Regions from separate parts of the Lysinibacillus sp. FSL W7-1291 genome, predicted to be linked through region 1. Evidence: riboswitches for the same ligand, from Rfam matches in the RefSeq annotation. Region 1 holds a riboswitch; the other holds the start of a gene.

The links. Region 1 has a riboswitch for cobalamin ahead of NST76_RS02510 (ABC transporter substrate-binding protein). Riboswitches for the same ligand answer to the same signal wherever they lie in the genome.
Region 2: linked by a shared signal. The riboswitch ahead of NST76_RS10450 (hypothetical protein) and the one ahead of NST76_RS02510 (ABC transporter substrate-binding protein) in region 1 are both predicted to bind cobalamin.

What each region holds. Positions count from the first base shown of each region.
Region 1 covers NZ_CP151994.1:531,201-539,116, reverse strand. The annotation lists gene NST76_RS02530 (heterodisulfide reductase-related iron-sulfur binding cluster) at 1-2,051, opposite strand, end outside; gene NST76_RS02525 (cob(I)yrinic acid a,c-diamide adenosyltransferase) at 2,322-2,885, opposite strand; gene NST76_RS02520 (adenosylcobinamide amidohydrolase) at 2,898-4,358, opposite strand; gene NST76_RS02515 (iron ABC transporter permease) at 4,355-5,356, opposite strand; gene NST76_RS02510 (ABC transporter substrate-binding protein) at 5,353-6,324, opposite strand; cobalamin riboswitch at 6,469-6,651, opposite strand; gene NST76_RS02505 (acyl-CoA dehydrogenase family protein) at 6,709-7,916, opposite strand, start outside.
Region 2 covers NZ_CP151994.1:2,126,068-2,133,983, reverse strand. The annotation lists gene NST76_RS10460 (translation factor GTPase family protein) at 1-213, shown strand, start outside; gene NST76_RS10455 (hypothetical protein) at 290-595, shown strand; gene NST76_RS10450 (hypothetical protein) at 633-1,355, opposite strand; cobalamin riboswitch at 1,583-1,767, opposite strand; gene NST76_RS10445 (GNAT family N-acetyltransferase) at 2,089-2,442, opposite strand; gene NST76_RS10440 (8-oxo-dGTP diphosphatase) at 2,769-3,242, opposite strand; gene tnpA (IS200/IS605 family transposase) at 3,550-4,023, opposite strand; gene NST76_RS10430 (PH domain-containing protein) at 4,195-4,575, opposite strand; gene NST76_RS10425 (methyl-accepting chemotaxis protein) at 5,178-6,422, opposite strand; gene aspA (aspartate ammonia-lyase) at 6,597-7,916, opposite strand, start outside.

The sequences.
Region 1 (7,916 bases):
TCTTTTGCCTTTGTACCATCCTCCAGCATTGTTAAGCAATAAGGACAGCCAGATGAAATAACGGATGCATTAGTAGCAAGAGCTTGCTCTGTACGAGCTACATTAATGCGATTACCAACATGCTCTTCCATCCACATTAAGCCACCACCTGCACCACAGCACATAGCAGTTTCGCGATTTCGTTCCATTTCCACAAGCTTCACACCCGGGATACCACGTAGAATTTCTCTCGGCGCATCATAAACATCATTGTAACGGCCTAAGTAACAGGAATCGTGGAAAACAATTGTTTCATGAACTTCATAATTGAGTGCCAGACGATTTTCCTCAATCAACTGATTTAGTATTTCAGTATGATGATACACTTCGCCATTCCAGCCAAAGTCTTGGTATTCATTTTTAAAGATATTGTAAGCATGAGGGTCGATTGTCACTATTTTCTTCACATCATTTTTCTCAAACTCATCAATATTTGCTGTAGCTAATTCTTGGAATAAAAATTCATTTCCTAAACGACGAGGTGTGTCCCCAGAGTTTTTCTCTTTATTTCCTAAGATCGCAAACTTCACACCAGCTTCGTTTAATAGACGACAGAAAGCTAAAGCAATTTTTTGAGAGCGATTATCGAATGCCCCCATCGAACCAACCCAGAATAGATATTCCATTTCTTCGCCAGATTTTTTTAACTCTTTTACTGTTGGAATATGGATTGTTGGATCAAGATCACGCCAATTCTCTTTTTCTTTACGGTTTAAGCCCCAAGGATTCCCTTGTCGTTCGATATTTGTCATGGCACGTTGTGCATCAGGATTAACTTTTCCTTCCGTCATTGTTAGATAGCGACGTAGGTCGATGATTTTATCAACATGCTCATTCATTACTGGACATTGATCCTCACAGTTTCGACAAGTCGTACAAGCCCAAATTTCTTCTTCTGTAATCACATCGCCAATTAAAGATGGGCTGTAAATATCTTCAATTACTGCGCCTTCAGCACCAGCAGCCATCGCAAGCTGATTACCCTTGGTATTGGCAAAAAATTGATAAGGAACCCAAGGCTTTTGCTTTGTTACAACAGCACCAGTAAATGTTAAATGATCACGCAATTTCACGATTAAATCCATTGGAGACAGCATTTTTCCTGTTCCAGTTGCAGGACACATATTGGTACAACGTCCACATTCCACACAAGAATACAGATCGAGCATTTGCTTTTGTGTGAAGTCTTGTATGCGTCCAACTCCAATTGAAGGCATATCCTCTTCACTTTCAGCATTTTCTCCTGCTTCTTCTAATGCCTCAAAATCGATAGGCGTTAATGTACCCACACGATCTAAACGATTCATGTAAACATTCAGTGGGCTAACAATTAAATGGAAATGCTTAGATTGTGGTACATACACAAGGAATGTTAATAGAATTAAAAGATGTGCCCACCACATAACATAAAACACTCCAGCAGCTACTGATGCAGGTAGGAAGCCAAATATAGCAGCAATGCTTGAAGCAACAGGCTCCGTATAAGTTAACCCCTCACCATGCCAGATTAATCCCATACCATTAGCGATTAATGTTGAGACCATTAAGCCACCAATGAAAATTAATACAAGACCGTTTTTCCATCCTCTTTTTAGACGTACTAGCTTTTCTACATAGCGGCGGTAAAATGCCCACACTACCGCAACTAAAATCATTAAAACTACAAGCTCTTGGAAGAATGTAAAGACACCATAGAAAATACCTAATGGCAGATGTGATCCTGGTGCTAGTCCTTTCCAAATTAAATCAATGGCCCCTAACTGAACCATCAAAAATCCATAGAAAAACATCACGTGAATTAATCCACTCTTTGGATCCTTTAATAGCTTGTTTTGACCAAATACATTGACCATAATATAGCGTAGTCGCTCTTTAACACTTTCATCAAACTCAACCTTTTTCCCCAATTGCACATACTTATAGCGTGTTTTCAACAGATAGAAGAACAATCCTACTGCATAAAGCACAACCACGACTGTTAAGACTATGTTAGCAATTAATAATGGACTCATGGTTGGTCCCCCCTTTAGTTTGTCGTAATTTTCTCTCTTTGCGGCAAATTTGCTAGTTCATACAGAAATGTGCGTCACTATATCAATATATTCCTATTCTAATAAATGAGTGAGCATTCAGTCAACATAAAACGGAAATATTTCTGATAATTTTATATTCTTACACTTTACAAGAAAAAAAGCCACCCTGAAATTTATTCAAAGTAGCATTTTTTTACTTTTCTTTTTTTAAATTTAATTAATAAAAGCTGCGACATCCACATAACAAGTTTATTTTTTGAAGACATTGCCACTGCGAATGTATTCAATATCCGCTACGTTTAATCGAGCATTTACAACACGTGCGGCTGCAAATAAATAATCTGATAATCGATTTAAATATTTTTGTACAACTTTCGGCACGTCCTCCACTTCTTTCATAAGTGTCACCATTTCACGCTCTGCTCGTCGTGCAACTGTACGAGCAATGTGTAAAGTTGCAGCTGCTGGTGCGCCACCTGGTAAAATAAAACGTTGTAATGGTGGTGCCTCATCTGATAAAGCATCTATACGAGCTTCCAGCACTTCAATCGGTTGCTCTGTTAATTTATAGTGGCGTTCTTTCATCACATTGGCAAGGTCACCACCAGCATCGAATAGTTCATGCTGAATTGTTTCAAGATCTGTTAAAATATCCTTAAAAAGTGCTTGATCTAATTCACTTACTGCCTTCCCGATAAAAGAGTTTAATTCATCAATCGCCCCGTATGTTTCAACACGTAAGCTATCTTTATCAACGCGTCCGCCAATTAGACTTGTTTTCCCCGTATCGCCTGTTTTCGTGTAAAGCTTCATTTCTCTCATCTCCTAAAACTGATTTTTATAATTTCTGATGGCCTGAACTGTTGTTTCATAAACACCCTTGGCAATCATTTTACCAACTTCCGTAATCGGGCCACCATACAGCATTTCTTCCCCTTTTTGAGTTGCTGCAATTAACAGACTATCTGTAGCAGTTCCTGTAGCAATAGTTCCACTACGCTCGTCACGAATATCTTCTGATTGCAAAGCTTTTGTTTTCGCCTCTGTAGCTGTCATCAGTGCCTGGAAAAATGCCTCCTCCGATAAACAGCCATTGATTATGATCCATGTATTGATAGTACCAATATATGGATCATCCTGTCTTTCGTGTACACGTGATACATCAACCGCATTGCCCACACCAGCTGTTACAGCTACTATCATACTGCCAAAAGGCGCTGAAAATTCATTGATGGCGACAAGAGCTGTTGGCACTGCTGTCAGCATCACAACAGTACTTGTAGGGGGAAAATTTTCTCTTTGCAAAAATTCACTAACTTCTCTTTTTACATCACTTATCACATAATCGCCAGGTACAGAGCGATTTAATAAGCAATTATGCCAGCCAATACCTGGGTTATGAACAGCAGAGGACACTGTTTTTAACGGAATCTCTGATTGAAGTTGAATATAGTGTTCCGTTATCATAAAATGTTCTTTTTTGATGACAGCTCGCTGCTGGTAACCAGTTGTTGCGGGCATCATTGTAATTTGAGGTTTTGGTATTTCGGGATGGGCATATGTAGCCACTCGTGCTTGATAAACTTCTTCAATTTGGGAGGCAATCAATACTTCATGCGGTGCTCCAAGTGCTCTCATTTGCCCACCCTCCATAAGCAATAATTCATCACAATAGAGAGAGGCTAAATTCATATCATGTAGTACCATAACAACCGTTAAACCACACTCCACAGCTTCCTTCCTGACCATATCTAAGATTTGCCGTTGATGTGCAATGTCTAGATGATTGGTTGGCTCATCCAGCAGTAGAATTTCTGCTGTTTGCGCTAATGCCTGGGCAACAAATACTCTTTGTTGTTCACCACCCGATAAAAATTCTAACGGGGTGTGCTCATAGCGTTTCACACCTGTTTGCAGCATGGCATGCTGAACAGCCTGTTCATCCTGTTCAGACCAACTTGAGAAAAAACCTGTTTGATGGGGGTAGCGCCCTAGTGAAATGGCCTCCCTTACACTGTTTGAGAAAGCATTTGCATGAAGCTGTGGTAGTACAGCCATCTTTTGCGCCAAAGCACGGGCATTATAAGAAAGGATATTTTGTCCATCAATTGTGATTGTTCCAGCAGTAGCTGGTAATATCCCACTCATTACCTTTAATAATGTGGATTTCCCACTACCATTCGGTCCTAGAATACCTAGAATTTTCCCTTTTTCCACAGTAAAACTAATGTCCTTGACGATTGGTACATCTTCATAACCACCCGATAGATGTTCGACAATAATCATGCCCGTACCCCCTTACTTCTTCGTTGCTTATAAAAAATATAGGAGAAAACAGGTGCACCAATAAACGCCGTAATAACACCAATAGGTAGCTCTCTTGGCACAATAATTGTTCGTGCTACTAAATCGCAAACAATGAGTAAAGTTGCGCCATTGAAAAACGATAATGGCAATAAATGGCGGTGGTCGGAACCCCAAATCATCCTTGTCATATGCGGTACAACTAATCCTACAAAGCCAATTGTGCCAGAAACCGCTACAGCAGCTCCCGTTAACATGGAGCCACCCGCTAAAATCAAATACTTACTACGTTTCACATTGACACCTAAATGCTTCGCGCGCTCTTCACCATATAACAAAACATTTAGCTCTCGTCTTTGCGTCCAAAGCATAATGGAACCAACAATAACAAATGGCGTGATCATTTGGACATATGGCCATCCACGCATTGACACAGAACCTAGTAACCAGCCAATTACTTGGCGTAGCTCTTCTCCAGATAAAGCGATCATTAATGAAATGAGAGAACCTAGAAATGAGCTAAAAATAACACCTGTTAAAATTAACGTTTCCATCTTCAATGAACGGTCTACCATTCTAGCGAAGCTCATGACCACTACCATCGTGATGATTGCGCCTATCATACTAAAAGTGGGTAGGGCATACAAGCCTACGACCGGTATAGATATACTAAAAAAGATCGTAATAACAGCACCAACAGATGCCCCCGACGAGACGCCTAATGTATATGGATCTGCCAATGGGTTTTTTAACAACCCTTGGAAAGCTGCTCCAGCAATGGCCAAAGAAGCTCCCACTAGTCCCGCTAACAACACGCGTGGCAGACGGATTTTCCAAAAGATATTAGCAGCTGTTTCATCAACTGCTTGATTCCATAAAACTTCTAACGGAATATGAACTGAGCCTATCGCTACGCCACACCAGATACTAATGACAAGAAGCGTACATGTTAGTACATAGGCTAGTGCTATTTTTTTCACTTAAATACCTCTGGATAAATAGCTTTTGCTAATTCTTCAAGACCTTCTCCTAAACGGGGACCTTGACGACTTGTTGTGCTTTCATCTACTTGAACGATTGCCTTATTTTTCACGGCATTAACAGTATCGAAACCAGCACGTTGTGGTATTTTTGTTAAAATATCTGGTACATAATGATATGTCACAACGATGACATCTGGGTTTTTCGCAATAATTTGTTCTGAACTAATTTCATACCAATCCTTCGCATCTGCCGCTACGTTTTCTGCATGAATCATGTCCAGCATAGCATTCATAAATGTGCCATTACCCGCCGTATAAATAGTAGGTTCATCCGATGCTTCGACTAGCACTTTTTTGGGTTCGACATCCTTTACTTTTGTCAGAACATCTTCCACTTTTTCCTTCATATTAGCAATAATTTTTTCAGCCTCTGGTAATTTCCCTGTTGCACGACCAAGCAGCTCAATCGTTGTGTAAGTTTCATTAAAGTCTTGTGCATTTTTTACAACAAATACTTTCAAACCTGCTGACTCAAGCTGTTCAATCGCCGCTTCTGAAAGGGACATGCTAGATTCATGCGAAAACACGATATCTGGCTTTAAGGCAATAATTTTTTCAATATTGTACTCCATGCCCCCAACTTTATCCTTTTCAGCGACTTCTGGTGGATAATCATCATTGTCTGTCACCCCAACTATTTCATCATTTAAACCAAGTTCAAATAATATCTCTGTGTTACTTGGAATAAGAGAAACAATTTTTTCAGGCGGTGCTTCAAGTGTAACATCCTTGCCAATGGCATCTGTTATGGTCATTGGGAATGTTGCTTCATCCACCTGTGGAGTCTCTTGCTGTGTTTGCTGCTCCGTAGCTACTGGCTTGTCATTTTTGGCTTCTTGCCCGCATGCTGCTAACAAACCTACTGCTAAAAATGCTGATAATCCTATTTTCCAAAATTTCTTCATATGAATCCTCCTTTGTTGATCCGTGCGTCAATTGGTTAGAAATATTTTCTCCATCAAAATAAGACCCCTCACCTTCGAATGATGAGGGGTCAAAATCGCACCAAAAAACTGATACAAAATCCACCACCCTATCCTCGTAGGCTGTCATGTCTATACTATAAAGGCAGGTCTCCTGGCTCGTGCTTATTGCGTTTTTCAAGCCTTCCCGAAATCTTCAGTGGCATTATTTGAAAAAACTCACACTTACAGTGGCGGGACCGCATCGGAATTACACCGACTTCCCTTTTCACTTTACTTAAGTAAAGAACCTTTATAATATTCAGTTGATTTCATTATACATGAAAATAAAAGAAGTCGCCTCCATTCCAGACGACTCCTTGGCAATTATACAATTTCAGAAAAATATTGTACGGTTTTCATTTGTGCACCTATTTGTCGCAATGACCACGTTTGCTCTAAATAGATATCCGCTAGCTTTTCGTACTTCCCGCCAAATTTTAGTGCCCATTCCACCGCTACAACACTTTCATAAAGATGGGCCATCTTTTTCGCTATATCTTTGGCTTCAAAAGTTTTAGTTGCTTCATCTAAAGCGCTAAAAATTTGTAATGTAGCCGCAAGATTTACCAACTGCTCTTCCACAATTTGCACTAGTGGACTATCCGCTAGCTTCTCTAGCCTTGTCTCCATTTCACGGACAAACAGTTCATGTGCATGGAATTTATCCACTAAACGAATAAGTTCTAAAGCCAAAATATTTGCCGTTCCCTCCCATACCGTCAATACTTGTGCATCCCTTAGTAAGCGTGGTGTTACAAAGTCTTCAATATAGCCATTACCACCATGTAATTCAATCGCTTCACTAGCATAATGAACGGCTTGCTCTGCCGTTTCCTTTTTCATAATGGCAATATATAAACGATTCATAATGAGATCTTGTTGTGTTCCCTGCCCACTTGTCACTTTATCGTATAATTGAATAAGATCAAATACTGTCGCTACTTCCACATGCAGCTTAGCAGCAAACTTCCCTAATGTATCCTGGATCATTGGGTATTGTGTTAAGGGCTTGCCAAATGCATATCGATTGGTCACATAATGCTTTGCCTCTAAAAAGCCTCGACGCATAATACCAATCGATGCGACTGCATTACAAATTCTTGAAAGATTTAGTGCTTCTAGCATGTAATAAATCCCTTTATTTTGTTCCCCTACAATATAAGCAAGGGCACCATCAAACTCTACCTCGCCCGATGGGACTGCTCGAACGCCTAATTTATCTTTCAATCGACGAATACGAAGATGATTAGCCGTACCATCTTCATTATTCCATGGAACTGCAAATAACGTTAACCCTTTAGAGCCTGCTTGTGCGCCTTCTAAACGTGCCAACACCATTGCTACGCCACACATACCTGCATTGGATGCGAAGTATTTTTCTCCATAGAGACGGTACTCATTGCCTACTTTTCTGGCCTCCACAACATTCGCCCCAACGTCTGACCCTCCTTGACGTTCTGTTAAAAATGTTGCTCCTTCGTATAGCTCCGTCTCTCCTGTTGCACAAACATGTGGCAAGAAACGCTGCTTTA
Region 2 (7,916 bases), 1.6 Mb from region 1:
ACAACCTTTGCGGCCTATACCAATGGTAAGGGCGCACTCACACTCCAATTTGATGGCTATGATGTATGCCATAATGCAGAGGAAATTATTTCGCACATGGGCTACGATAAAAATGCCGACCCAGAATACAGCTCCTCCAGCATCTTTTGTGCGAAGGGCAAAGGATATTCTGTTCCTTGGCACGAAGCACAAGCAGCCATGCATTGTCTGTAAGTAGGTGATCCTGCCCGCGCGAAGCCGTTTGCTTGCGCGGGTGTTTACTTGCTTTGAGCGAGAATATTTACCCTGTTTGCGCGAGTATTCCTTGCTGGAGCGAGAGTATTTCATCTCCTTCCGCGAGTATTCCCCGCTCGAACGAGAGTATTTCATCTCCTTCCGCGAGTATTCGCTGCTCGAACGAGAGTATTTCATCTCCTTTCGCGAGTATTCCCTGCTCGAACGAGAGTATTTCATCTCCTTCCGCGAGTATTCGCTGCTTGAGCGAGAGTATTTCATCTGCTTCCGCGAGTATTCGCTGCTCGAACGAGAGTATTTCATCTGCTTCCGCGAGTATTCCCTGCTCGAACGAGAGTATTTACCCCCTCCCTTCAAATAAATAAAAACAAGCCCTCCGTTTGATGGAGGGCTTGAGTTTATAATGCACCTACTGCTTTCTTTGTAGGACTGTGCACAAGGTATGCAGGCTCGACAATCACGTAGTCATGCGTGTTTGTGAAATCAACTAGCACTTTACCAGGATAACTTTTTAAAATTTGCAGTTGATCAATTAATTGCAGCAATAGCTCGTGACCGTTGCCGCGTGGATGCCAGTTGAAATGGTAATCATTTAATGCCTGAACCGCTTCAATAAATTGGGCATATTCCTGCTGCACAAAGGCTATTAACTTATCATGTTGAGGCGCTAAATCGTGGATATATGTTTCATAAAAACGCATCACAATCGAGCATAATACATCATTGACACGCGCTGCACTTAAAACAGGCTTTGGCTCCAGTGACAGGCGGTCAAGGTTGGGCTTGGCACGTGTGGAATCAATGCGTGTAATTAAATGGTATGACTCCCCGTTAACCTCATAGACAATCGGGTTAGTCGGCATATACATCATAAAGCTATTGGTCTTCGTTTTCAGTTGATCGGTTACCGCTGCCTTCGCGAAAAGATGCCCGTCCACATCCCCATTTTGTATCCAAATAATTTCTTTATTATATAAAATTTGGTCAAAGAAGCGATCATTGCGGATCAGCTTCGTTGCTAATAATTGGTCAATCAATGATTCGACCGCCATTCTTGTTTTCGCTTTCTTGGCAACTTCTGTGCGTGGCTGCTTACAAATGTTCATATCTAAAGAAGTCATACATGCATCCCCTTTGCGTACATAATGTCAAAACAAAAAGGACTTCCTACCATTTTTGAGGAAATCCTTCGCTTATCTTCGTTCATCACCTAATGCCAAACAAACCCTAAGTATGTGTAAATGAGCCCGATTGCGAACCCCTTCATTTACTTTGGGCGTTTGACGTACCGTGACGAACAGAGCATTCTGTTTTGTCAACATGCCACCTCCTATTCCTCGTAGGTTACTGGTGTGTACTCGTAACAGGCAGGTATCCTGACTCATGGTCATTGCCACTTTTCTCCTTCCCATCATTTGACAGTGGTTGCTGAAAAGTCGCTCACATTTACAGTTGCGGGACAGTGTCGGATTCGCACCGACTTCCCTTTTAAGCAAATTGCACGCAATTTACACCTATTACTACACGCTATTCAGTTGGTAAGGAAATTTGCGAAAATTCTCTATTCCTTAGCTAATCATTGTAAAGTATTGTATGTCCAAAGTCAATTTATGCTAAAAAATACTAATTATTTCAAAATAATTCCATGTAAAATGGATGCATAGAATACTAGGTTTTCCTCATGTCACACTGAGCATCACTTTAATTGCTTTCTGTAAAATGATAATAAAGTTATTTCTAATCAAAAAATACAAAAATTATATTATAAGAAGGCTCTTTAAAGTTGTTTAAATCTTGTTCAACTAGCCCCGTTATTTCAACAACTTCTTGAAATCAATTCTTGTGTAGGTTTTATTATAGGTAAGAGATAGGTTCGTAACCGTGTTTGCTAATTAACTTTATCATGTTGGAATTTTCTATCGGGTCAACACTCACAAATATTTCAGAATGTCCTAAACTCTTTGCAATATTTTCTCTATACCTCATTAAGTCTGAACCTATACCATTACCACGATAATCCTCTTTTACATATAGGTCACTTAATTTAGGAAGCAAAGTACCTTTTAATTTAAGAACTCCAAAACCTAATATAAGTGCGTCTTGTTCAGCAATTACCAAATATAATTCCTTTTTTGCAAATTGCTTTAAATAATTCGTGAATAGATCTTTATTATTTCTACTATCATAAACCCGATAAGTCGTTTTCATTCGCTAATCTGATTATGTAGTTCATGGTTACTGCCACTTCCCTATTCTTTAATAAATCACTATTATAAAATTTCTTCTTCAACAATATGCACCGTTCGTTAAATAAACAAAAGGACGGTCAAGCACCTTTTATTTTAGAATTTTCTCTAGCTATTCTTAATCCCTCTCTACCATTTAGATATTGAAAGTTAAACTATTTAACAAAGTGGGTAAATTTAAGCCCCATTATTTATTCTTCACATATATATGTATTGAACTGACCTCGATGTTATTGAAAAGCGACTGCTCTATTGAACGATTGCCCCCTGTCAGTCCAATAACAAGTTTTAGGTGTGACGTATAGTAACTTTCCCTTCTTTATTTTCTTCGTGGTTCCATTCAACTTGAATCTCAAATGTTCCATCTTGAAAAAATAAAGGAAATCTTCTCCGTATCGATGGCTGCATAGGAAGTTTATATGCGTTCTCTATATCTACCCAAACCGCTTTCCCCTCTGGAGCATCTTTCAAGAGTTCACCCTCGAAATCCTTTGTTATGTAATTAAATATCATATATCTATCTTTTGCGACTGGATTAACATATTCATAAAGCCCTTTATAAATAAGGTTTCTAACTTCTAACCCCGTTTCTTCTTTTACTTCTCTGATAGCACTTTCTACAATACTTTCAGGAAATTCAACTTTACCACCCGGTGGAATAAAACCTTTGAAATGGTCGTGCTGTCTATCCAGAAGTAAAACCTTCTCTTCACTTTGAATCATACACACCGTCCATATTTTATAATTAATAGAATTACTCATAATTCACTCCATCTTTTTTAAATAAATATTACCATATATGTGTCCTTCTTAGTTAAACAACTTCATTATCTCTTAACACCTTCTCTACATTATGTGCCTGTTTCGTAATCGGAACTGGAATCCCTTACACCCTTCACAAGGTAATTTCCTCATCTATATCATCCTTTCTTTGCACAATCAGAACCACCAGTATAACTGGTGGTTTGCTCTGCGCGTGAAACGCTGGGGTACTGGCCCATGTCTAAAGACATTTCGAATGGTCTGCCAACCGCACTCCGTTTTCACACAAACCGCTAAAGCGGCTTACTTATTTTTTCTTTCTCTTGATTTCTTCTCCTGTGAATGGATCAATGAATTCTTTCATCGTCATTTGATCTTGCAGGATATCTTCTTGTAATTGATTTTTTATATACCCTTGTATCTTTTTCTTATTTCGGCCGACTGTGTCCACATAGTATCCTCGACACCAGAATTGACGATTACCGTATTTATACTTTAAATTCGCATGTCGGTCGAAAATCATTAGACTACTCTTCCCTTTTAAATAACCCATGAACGCAGATACACTCAATTTCGGTGGAATACTTACCAACATATGAATGTGGTCAGGACAGGCTGTTGCCTCTATGATTTCTACATCTTTTCTTTCACATAATTGGCGCAATATTCTTCCAACATCTGCTTTAATTTGACCATAAATAATCTGCCTTCTATACTTTGGCGCAAAAACGATATGATACTTACAATTCCACGTTGTATGTGCTAAACTTTTATTATCCATTTATGGTGGCTCCTTTCGTACGAAGTCGGTTGACTAGACCTGACTTTATTGTACGTTTGGAGTTTTTTTATTGTCCATAGCTAAAAGCTTTGGAACCCCCTGCATAGCAGGGGGTTTTCAAAGCACACAACAAAAAAGCCTCGCATAAATGCGGGCTTTTAGTACCATACATTACGTCCCCAAAACATACTGCGCTAAAACACTTTGCACTTTGTAAATATTCGTCGCCTTGTTGAAGTTTTTTTGAATCGGTAACGAACTGCCTGACACCCATATTTTGAGCTCTGCATCTAAATCAAATGTCCCGGCTGTTTCTACTGAAAAATGAACGATATTTTTATAGGGGATGGAATGATATTCGGTTTTCTTGCCAGTCACCCCTTGCTTATCGATAAGGATTAATCGTTTATTCGTAAAAATAAACGTGTCTCTTATAATTTTATAGGCATTTTTGATTGTTTCGTTTGGAATCAATAAATCACGGACCTCCTCCTGTAATTTTTCTAAATTCACCTCGCTCGCATTGCCGATTAATCCATCAAATAAGCCCATCTCCTGGCCCCTTTCATTGTCATTTATTTAATGTATTACAAAGAAGATAGCGCTACGACAGGAAATAATGGTTTTATTGAGTCTATAAAGGCGAAGCATTGCACGTAATCATAGGCTCTCTACTAGCATTTGTTTAGGCTGTGATGAAGAGAGGAAGCTGATTAAGGTTAGCATCTCTTTTGGTAAGGTAAATAGCGATTTTTTTAAAGAGGATGGGAATGAAGAATCACTCAAATTATTCCAAGAAGCGATGGCAACAGCTGCCAAAATGAAGGTGTTGTCAATATGGTGTAAATAGAGGATACGGCTAGAAACAAATATGGCTATCACCTTTGGTAAGGTGAAAAAGGACAAATCAGTAGCTGAATGTAGGTTAAGGTTACGCATACAATCTACGTGATCTCTAAGGATTTCACTAAGAAATTAATTACGTTGGTCCGCCAATAAAAAACACTTCCCATTCTAATGACAGGAAGTGCATTTCAAATTACTTATCTATCGCCTGAAACCACCTTTGTGCATAGCTATCTGTGGAGGCAAAATCATCTTGTTCTTAGATAACTATTCAGGGCTAAAAAACCTTGAAAATATGTTTTTCTTGCTTAAACCTGAAATTGATTTGTTAGCTTTTGTAAATTATCAGCTTGTACGCTTAAATCCTGTGTCACATGATTGACAGCTTGCATTGAGGCTGTTTGTTCATCCATTGAATGTAAAACAGCCTCTGTATAATGCGATAGCTTACCCATACCATTAGCAATCGTTGTCACAGTGGAAGCTACTTCATTGGCACTGCTAGAAAGCTGTTCAGCTGTTGTTGAAATATCCTCAAGCTGGCTCGTCATTTGACTAACATGCTGTGAAATCGTGCCAAAGGATTTTGTTGCTTCATCAATGACATAGACACCCTGCTGAACATTTTTTAAATCCTCCTCCACTGAGGATGCTACCTGTTTCGTGTCAGTTTCAATGCCCACTACTAAGTCCACGATTTGTGCAGCAGAATGCTTGGATTGCTCTGCTAATTGACGCACTTCCTCTGCCACAACTGCAAAGCCTTTCCCATGTTCTCCAGCTCGAGCTGCTTCAATGGCGGCATTCAATGCCAATAAATTCGTTTGGTCCGTAATAGCTGTAATCATCTCAGTCATCGATTTAATATCTGTCATTTTATTGGATAATTGCTGCATGAGTCCGCTCGTTTTTTCGGTTGAAGAAGAAATAAATTTCATTTGTTCCTTCGCCACATGTAAAATATTCGCTCCATTTCCTGCAATCTCATTGGCATCTTTTGCATGATCAAACACATCCTGAGTGGCTTCCGTAATTCGTCCGATTCCATCGACAGTTTCTTGCATAGCATTAGCACTATCATTGGCAGATTGTGCCGCTTGCTTCAAGCCCTCTGACGTTTTCTCCATTTGTTGATCGACTTCTTCCACAGCTACCGTAATTTCATTCGTACTTGCGGATAATTCTTCGATGCTTGCTGATAAATCTGTAGAGCTGTGCGCAATTTTTTGTGTCATTGTGCGTAATTGTTCCTGCATCTCTAAAAAGGATTGCGCTAGCTGAGAAATCTCACTCTTGTCACGAACCTCGATGACAACTGTATCTAATTGGCCTGCCGTAATACCCTGTGCAGCCTCTGTTAATTGTTTGATAGGCTGTATCACTTTGTAATGAACATATACGGTGTAAGCTAATGTAATGGCTATTCCTACGATGGTTAATACAGTCGAAAGCCATTCTAATGTCGTTACATTGGCTAAATCAATAAAGAGAATAATAATCATTAAGACATTTAAAACTGCAAAGCCAAGTAAACTCTTTTTTCGTAAACTCATTCCAAATTCCCCCAACTAAAATATGTCTTCCATACCATTATTATAGTTGAAAAATCCTAAAAATCATAAGGATACGCTCTCTTTTATAAGAACAAAGACACAAGCCTATTGATGATTGCATAAAAAAAGACTATAGACAGCTCGTAAAGCATGTCTACAGTCTTGATGTTGGAATTATTTTAAATTCATGATACTAGAGCCAGCAATACCTGGGTGTGTCATTTCATATGGATCTAATATTAAGTCTAATTGTTCGTTTGTTAAGACACCTTCTTCAATGCAAAGCTCACGAATAGAACGACCTGTTAGAATTGCTTCACGCGCAAGACGTGCTGCTACTTCATAGCCAATATGTGGGTTGACAGCCGTTAGTACCCCTACACTTTTCTCTACGTATTCTTTCATGCGTTCTTCATTTGCTTCGATGTCTTTTAAGCAATTTTCCGTAAACGCACGGAAAACATTATTCATAATGCTAATGGACTGAATTAAGTTAAACACTAAAACAGGCTCCATTACGTTTAATTCTAATTGTCCAGCTTCAGATGCTAGTGAAATCGTATGGTCATTACCAATCACTTGGAAGGCAACTTGGTTCAGTACCTCTGGCATAACTGGGTTGACTTTACCTGGCATAATCGAAGATCCTGGTTGACGAGCTGGTAAAAGGATTTCTCCTAAGCCTGCACGAGGACCTGAAGCCATTAAACGTAAGTCATTAGCGATTTTAGACATATTAATCATACAGATTTTTAAAGCGCCTGATACTTCTGTATAAGCATCTGTATTTTGTGTTGCATCCACTAAATGTGTCGCACCTTTTAATGGTAAACCAGAAATTTCAGCAAGATGCTCATCAACGGATTTAATGTAATCTGGGAAGGCATTTAAACCTGTTCCAACAGCCGTTGCACCCATGTTCACGTCATATAAATTTGGACGTGTTTGACGAATGCGTACGATATCACGGTTAATCACGCGGCAATAAGCTTCAAACTCTTGTCCTAAGCGAATTGGCACGGCATCCTGTAAATGCGTACGACCCATTTTAATGACATGTGCAAATTGCTCTGCTTTTTGATGGAAAACCGATTGCATATAATCCATCGTTACTAATAATTCATCTATTAAATTTAAAACAGCGATATGAATAGCTGTTGGGAACGCATCATTTGTTGATTGGGACATATTAACATGACTGTTTGGGCTTACTGTGTGATAGTCACCTTTTTCTTTCCCTAAGATTTCTAGGGCACGGTTGGCGATGACTTCATTAGCATTCATATTGATGGATGTACCTGCTCCACCTTGGATTGGGTCTACAAGAAATTCTGCATCCCATTTGCCATCAATTACTTCTTGTGCTGCTTCGACAATTGCCTCACCAATTTCTTTTGATAATAGGTGTACTTCCATATTACTTAAAGCCGCTGCTTTCTTCACAATCCCCATCGCTTTAATAAGTGAAGAGTGAATTGTGTAGCCTGTAATTGG